DNA from 3 places in the Enterobacter cloacae complex sp. HYC003_NIDB genome. Region 2 is predicted to be linked to each of the others. Evidence: predicted binding sites of a transcription regulator. Region 2 holds the regulator's gene; each other region holds the start of a gene.
The links. Region 2 encodes PurR, which represses purine synthesis genes. Its sites were predicted from a motif close to CANGCAAACGTTTGCNTG; they were not measured.
Positions count from the first base shown of each region.

Region 1 (2,266 bases), 860 kb from region 2:
CAGAAGTGGTTGAAGGGATGGACGTGGTCGACAAGATCAAAGCCGTTTCTACTGGCCGCAGCGGTATGCACCAGGACGTTCCTAAAGAAGACGTTGTGATCACAAGCGTGACCGTCAGCGAGTAATTCGTGGCGACACTCTTTATTGCGGATCTGCATCTGCAAACAGAAGAACCGGCGATAACCGCCGGTTTTCTGCGTTTTTTACGCGGTGAAGCGAAAAGCGCCGACGCGCTGTACATTCTGGGCGACCTGTTTGAGGCCTGGATAGGCGACGACGATCCGAACCCGCTGCACCGTGAGATAGCTGCGGCCATTAAAGTGCTGGTGGATTCCGGCGTCCCCTGCTATTTCATTCACGGCAACCGTGATTTCCTGATCGGCCAGCGCTACGCCCGCGAGAGCGGTATGACGCTGCTGCCGGAAGAGCAGGTGCTCAACCTCTATGGCCGCAATATTCTGATCATGCACGGCGACACGCTCTGCACTGACGATACCGGCTACCTGGCGTTTCGCGCCAAAGTTCACACCCCGTGGATCCAGAAAGTGTTCCTCGCCCTGCCACTGTTTATCCGCAACCGCATCGCCGCCAGAATGCGCGCGGGCAGCAAGGCCGCCAACAGCAGCAAATCGATGACCATCATGGACGTCAATCCGCAGGCGGTGGTGAAGGTGATGGAGAAGCATCGCGTTCAGTGGTTGATCCACGGCCATACCCATCGTCCCGATGTGCATTCCCTTATCGCCAACGGCGAGCCCGCCCATCGCGTGGTTTTAGGCGCCTGGCACAGCGAAGGATCGATGGTCAAAGTTACGCCGGAAGGTGTGGAACTGATCGCCTTCCCGTTTTAACGCCTCCCCGTCTTTTCGCTCATTTCCCGACCACGCAACCGTTTTCCTTGCCGGTATTACATGCTATTCTCTGTGCCCTCGAAAGCAGTGTGTTCCGCACCACAGGAGTTTTAAGACGCATGTCTTCCCGCAATAATCCGGCGCGTGTCGCCATCGTGATGGGGTCCAAAAGCGACTGGGCTACCATGCAGTTCGCCGCCGAAATCTTTGAAATCCTGAATGTTCCGCACCACGTCGAAGTGGTTTCCGCACACCGTACCCCGGACAAACTGTTCAGCTTCGCCGAAAGCGCCGAAGAGAACGGTTACGAGGTGATCATTGCCGGTGCGGGCGGCGCAGCACATCTGCCGGGCATGATTGCCGCCAAAACGCTGGTGCCGGTACTGGGTGTTCCCGTGCAAAGCGCCGCGTTAAGCGGGGTGGATAGCCTTTACTCTATTGTCCAGATGCCGCGCGGTATTCCTGTCGGTACCCTGGCGATTGGTAAAGCAGGTGCGGCAAATGCCGCCCTGCTGGCCGCGCAGATCCTGGCGACGCATGATAAAGATTTGCACCAGCGTCTGGCGGAGTGGCGTAAAGCCCAGACCGATGAGGTGCTGGATAACCCGGATCCGCGGGGTGCAGCATGAAGCAGGTTTGCGTTCTTGGTAATGGTCAGCTTGGCCGGATGCTACGTCAGGCCGGTGAGCCGCTGGGTATTGCCGTCTGGCCCGTCGGGCTGGATGCCGAGCCGGAAGCCGTGCCGTTCCATCAGAGCGTGATCACCGCCGAAATTGAACGCTGGCCGGAAACCGCCCTGACCCGCGAGCTGGCGCGCCATAACGCCTTTGTGAACCGCGACGTCTTCCCGATCATTGCCGACCGTCTCACGCAAAAACAGCTTTTCGACAAGCTCGGCCTCGCGACCGCGCCGTGGCAGCTGCTTTCCGATAAGCGCGAGTGGGATGACGTGTTTGCGATGCTGGGAGACCTGGCGATTGTGAAGCGTCGCGTCGGCGGCTACGACGGCCGCGGGCAGTGGCGCCTGCGCGCGAACGACACCGCCGAGTTGCCGGACGACTGCTACGGCGAGTGCATTGTTGAGCAGGGCATTAACTTTAGCGGTGAAGTGTCGCTGGTTGGCGCGCGCGGGCATGACGGGCACACCGTTTTTTACCCGCTAACGCATAACCTGCATCAGGACGGGATTCTGCGCACCAGCGTCGCCTTCCCGCAGGCCAATGCTGACCAGCAGGCGCAGGCGGAAGAGATGCTCTCTGCCATTATGCATGAGCTGGGCTATGTGGGCGTGATGGCGATGGAGTGTTTCGTCACGCCGTCGGGTCTGCTGATCAACGAACTTGCGCCGCGCGTGCACAACAGCGGCCACTGGACGCAAAACGGCGCCTCCATCAGCCAGTTCGAGCTGCACCTGC
Region 1 is NZ_CP114220.1:3,674,811-3,677,076, forward strand. It holds gene ppiB (peptidylprolyl isomerase B) at 1-125, shown strand, start outside; gene lpxH (UDP-2,3-diacylglucosamine diphosphatase) at 129-851, shown strand; gene purE (5-(carboxyamino)imidazole ribonucleotide mutase) at 971-1,480, shown strand; gene purK (5-(carboxyamino)imidazole ribonucleotide synthase) at 1,477-2,266, shown strand, end outside.
Region 1: a site for PurR is predicted at 883-900, ahead of purE (5-(carboxyamino)imidazole ribonucleotide mutase). Genes of this name have one in related genera too.

Region 2 (2,266 bases):
GAGCTGGACCTGCGTGGTCGCGCGCGATCACCCGCTGGCGGCGCAGGAAGGTCCGCTGAGCGATGACACCTTACGCAACTGGCCCTCGCTGGTGCTGGAAGATACCTCCCGCTCGCTGCCCAAGCGCATTACCTGGCTGCTGGATAATCAGCGCCGCGTGGTCGCGCCGGACTGGGAGTCGTCGGCCACCTGTCTGAGCGCGGGGCTGTGCGTTGGCATGGTGCCGGTGCATTTTGCGCGCCCGCGCATCGATGCGGGAGAGTGGGTGGCCTTGACGCTGGAAAACCCCTTCCCGGATGCCGCGTGCTGTCTGACGTGGCAGCAAAACGACGTCTCGCCCGCCATGGACTGGCTGCTGGATTATCTGGGCGACAGCGAAACGCTGAACCGGGAGTGGTTGCGGGAACCAGCATAGCTGGTCCCGTAAAGTGATTAACGACGGTAGTCGCGGAACGGACCGTCCGCAACGGAACGGCGTTCAATCAGGCGCGGGTGAACTTCAATGGACTGGGACTGTTCACGCTTGTTGACGATCCTGTCCAGCAGCATGTTGAAGGCCGTTTCACCCAGCGAATCTTTCGGCTGGTGAATGGTGGTCAGCGCCGGGGTAAAGAAGCGGGCGTTGCGCACGTTGTCATAGCCGATCACCGAGATATCCTGCGGGACGCGCAGGCCGAGTTCATCCGCCGCGCAGAGCGCGCCCATCGCCATGATGTCGCCGCCGCAGAACACCGCGGTAGGGCGATGCGGCTGGGAGACGATCTGCTGCATGGCGCGATAGCCCGACTCCGGCTCGAAGTCGCCCTGAACAATCCAGTTTTCCGGCACGGTGATCAGCGCCTCTTCCATCGCTTTCATGAAACCGGCCAGACGGCCAGCTCCGGTGTTACGCTCCAGCGGACCCGGGATCACGCCAATTTCACGATGACCGCGTTCTACCAGATAACGCCCCGCCATGTAGCCGCCTTCAAAGGCGTTATCAATTACGGAGTCGGTGAAGTCTGCGCGCGCTTCGCCCCAGTCCATGACCACCATCGGAATGTGGCGATACTCTTCCAGCATGGAAAGGACCGACTCAGGGTATTCAGAACACATTACCAGCAGGCCGTCGACGCGCTTTTGCGCCATCATTGACAGGTAAGCGCGCTGTTTTTCAATGTTGTTCCACGCGTTGCCCAGAATCAGGGTATAGCCTTTCTGGAAGCAGTTTTTTTCAACGGCTTCGATGATTTCAGCAAAGTAGGCCGCTTCACTGCTGGTGGCCAGCAGGCCAATCGATTTGGTGTGATTAACCTTCAGGCTGCGGGCGACGGCACTTGGCGAGTAGTGCAGTTCTTTGATTGCCGCCCAGACGGCATTACGCGTCTCTTCAGCGACGAAACGCGTTTTGTTAATAACATGTGATACGGTTGTGGTGGAAACGTTTGCGCGTTTTGCTACGTCTTTAATTGTTGCCATTAAATGTCACTCCAGACCATATCCTAAGCTCCTGAAAAAATTGAAGGTAAACGTTTGCCTTCTCTCACCCTTATCACGCAAACATGAGTTGCGACACGCCGGGAAAACGACACAGGACGTCAGGAGGGGGTCAGTGGCCGGTACGCTAATAAATTTAGCGTGGAATTTTGTCCTATCTTGATGAAAAGGGGAAGAGGTAAAGTGGATATCCGCTTAAATCCTGGAAGATTTTTGACCTGAACTGTGTAAAAATGAGCAAGCTCACTTTTCGTAGGGTGAATAAAAGGAGAAAAATTGATGAGTACCGATCTGAAGTTTTCGCTGTTTACCACCATTGTTGTTCTTGCCCTGATTGTTGCGGGTGGTTTAACCGCTGCGCTGCACTGATTCAGGAGGGGGGAGAACCTTCTCCCTCTCTTGCCGCTATTGTTACCTCTCCGGCAAAAATCTTTTGCCAAAATGTTAACTTCTCATTTTTTGTGATTGATGTCATGCTTTTGACTTCTTAGTTCTGTGCCGGGTTATGGCACGGTATCCGGAGTCTCTTCATGAAAATCAATTTTCCCCTGCTGGCCCTGGCGATTGGCGCCTTTGGGATTGGCACCACTGAATTCTCCCCTATGGGGTTATTGCCTGTTATCGCCCGGGGTGTGGACGTCTCAATTCCTGCGGCCGGTATGTTAATTAGCGCCTACGCGATTGGCGTGATGGTGGGCGCGCCGCTGATGACGCTGCTGCTTTCCCACCGCGCTCGCCGCAATGCGCTGATTTTCCTGATGGCGATTTTCACTCTCGGAAATGTGCTTTC
Region 2 is NZ_CP114220.1:2,819,677-2,821,942, reverse strand. It holds gene punR (DNA-binding transcriptional activator PunR) at 1-415, shown strand, start outside; gene purR (HTH-type transcriptional repressor PurR) at 433-1,458, opposite strand; gene cydH (cytochrome bd-I oxidase subunit CydH) at 1,756-1,845, shown strand; gene O1722_RS13410 (MFS transporter) at 2,007-2,266, shown strand, end outside.

Region 3 (2,266 bases), 310 kb from region 2:
GCGTTAACATTCGGCGCGCAAAACGAGAGCGAAACAACATGCCATTGGCTAAGTCGAGCATCATACGGTCATGCTCGTCACAAAAATACCAGCGCCAGTTATCGTCAGGTTTAATTCGCATGTTTCTCTCCCGTCCCCTAAACGTCCTGTACTAAAAATGTCCTGTTTGCCGCTTCGCTTATAACACTAGTAATAAAAGACTATAATGTTTAAATAAGCAACAATGACGGAATATAAAACAACCAGGGCTGGAAATAAAGCCCTGGTTGTCTGATTAAGAGAAAAGATTAGATATGCGTGACGATTTCTTTAATCAGCGGCGGCCCTTTAAAAATAAAGCCGGAATAAATTTGCACCAGCGATGCACCTGCCGCCATCTTCTCACGTGCAGCGATGACAGAGTCAATGCCACCCACGCCAATAATCGGCAGCTGACCTTTTAATTCTGCGGAGAGTGCGCGAATAATTTCGGTGCTTTTTAATTGTACCGGACGGCCACTTAATCCACCCGCTTCGTCACAGTTTTTCATTCCCTGAACGAGAGAGCGATCGAGTGTTGTATTGGTTGCAATCACACCATCAATATTATGGCGAACTAAACTGTCGGCAACCTGGATCAATTCTTCTGCCGAAAGATCCGGGGCGATCTTAACCGCGACCGGAACATATTTATGGTGGATCGCCTGTAGCGCCGTTTGTTTATTTTTAATGGCGCTAAGAAGATCGTCGAGCGCTTCGCCATATTGTAATGAACGCAGCCCTGGGGTGTTAGGCGAAGATATATTCACCGCAATATAACCGGCATAGGCATAGACTTTTTCCATACAAATCAGATAGTCATCTTTACCCTGCTCGACCGGCGTGTCTTTATTTTTGCCAATATTAATACCCAGCACGCCATCAAAATGGGCTTTCTTAACGTTCTCAACCAGATGATCGACGCCAAGGTTATTAAAGCCCATGCGGTTGATCAGCCCCTCGGCTTCAACCAGGCGAAACAGACGTGGCTTGTCATTTCCCGGCTGCGGACGCGGCGTCACCGTCCCGATTTCGATCGAGCCAAAGCCCATCGCACCGAGTGCATCAATGCATTCGCCATTTTTGTCCAGACCGGCCGCCAGGCCCAGTGGATTTTTGAAAGTCAGGCCCATGCACTGAACTGGTTTTTCCGGCACGTTTTGACGCACCAGCGCGGCCAGAGGCGTTCCTGTAATACGGCGTAACTGCTGAAATGTAAATTCATGAGCGCGCTCAGGATCGAGCTGGAAAAGGGCTTTACGAACGAAGGGGTAGTACATGAACTCTCCTGGATTCCCGGTGTGCAAACCGGGAGGGGATTATGTGCGATTCCGCCCGGAAAGGGAATTGACCTGTGGCAAAAAAAGCCACGTAAAACGCAATCGTTTACTTATCGGTTCGCTTCTTATGCATTTTTCTGCATTCATCCTGAGGATAAATCATTTAGTGGAATAACCACGCAATGTCACACTCCTGAAATTGTTATGAATGTTAGATAAAAGCAAACAATTAGTTATAAGGAGCAACCATGCGCGTCATTACCCTGGCCGGAAGCCCCCGCTTCCCCTCTCGCTCCAGCGCACTGCTGGAATACGCTCGCGAAAAGCTTAATGCTCTGGATGTCGAAGTGTGTCACTGGAATTTGCACAATTTCGCGCCTGAAGATCTGCTCTACGCCCGTTTCGACAGCCCGGCGCTGAAAACCCTGATCGAACAACTTAAGAGTGCTGACGGGCTGGTCGTCGCGACACCGATTTATAAAGCCTCTTTTTCCGGCGCACTGAAAACGCTGCTCGATCTGCTGCCCGAACGCGCGCTGGACGGTAAGGTCGTCCTGCCGCTGGCCACAGGCGGTACGGTAGCCCATTTACTGGCGGTGGATTATGCCCTCAAGCCGGTTCTGAACGCGCTGAAAGCGCAGGAGATCCTGCATGGCGTCTTCGCTGACGACTCACAGATAATCGACTACCAGCATAAACCCCATTTCACGCCGAATCTGCAAACCCGCCTCGACAGTGCGCTCGAAACCTTCTGGCACGCCCTGAACCGTCGGGATCGCCACGCGGCAGCATTTCATCAATCACAAGGAGTGGCGCATGTTTAAAACAGTTACCCGTATCGGGCTGGCAGGTCTGCTGGCAGTGGCGTCGCTGGCTCAGGCGGCGGAGAAAGCGCCGGAGAGCCTGCGTATCGGTTATCAGAAAGGCAGCGTCAGCATGGTGCTGGCGAAAAGCCATGCGTTGCTTGA
Region 3 is NZ_CP114220.1:3,130,543-3,132,808, forward strand. It holds gene zapC (cell division protein ZapC) at 1-121, opposite strand, end outside; gene pyrD (quinone-dependent dihydroorotate dehydrogenase) at 288-1,298, opposite strand; gene ssuE (NADPH-dependent FMN reductase) at 1,547-2,122, shown strand; gene O1722_RS15050 (sulfonate ABC transporter substrate-binding protein) at 2,115-2,266, shown strand, end outside.
Region 3: a site for PurR is predicted at 1,394-1,411, ahead of pyrD (quinone-dependent dihydroorotate dehydrogenase). Genes of this name have one in related genera too.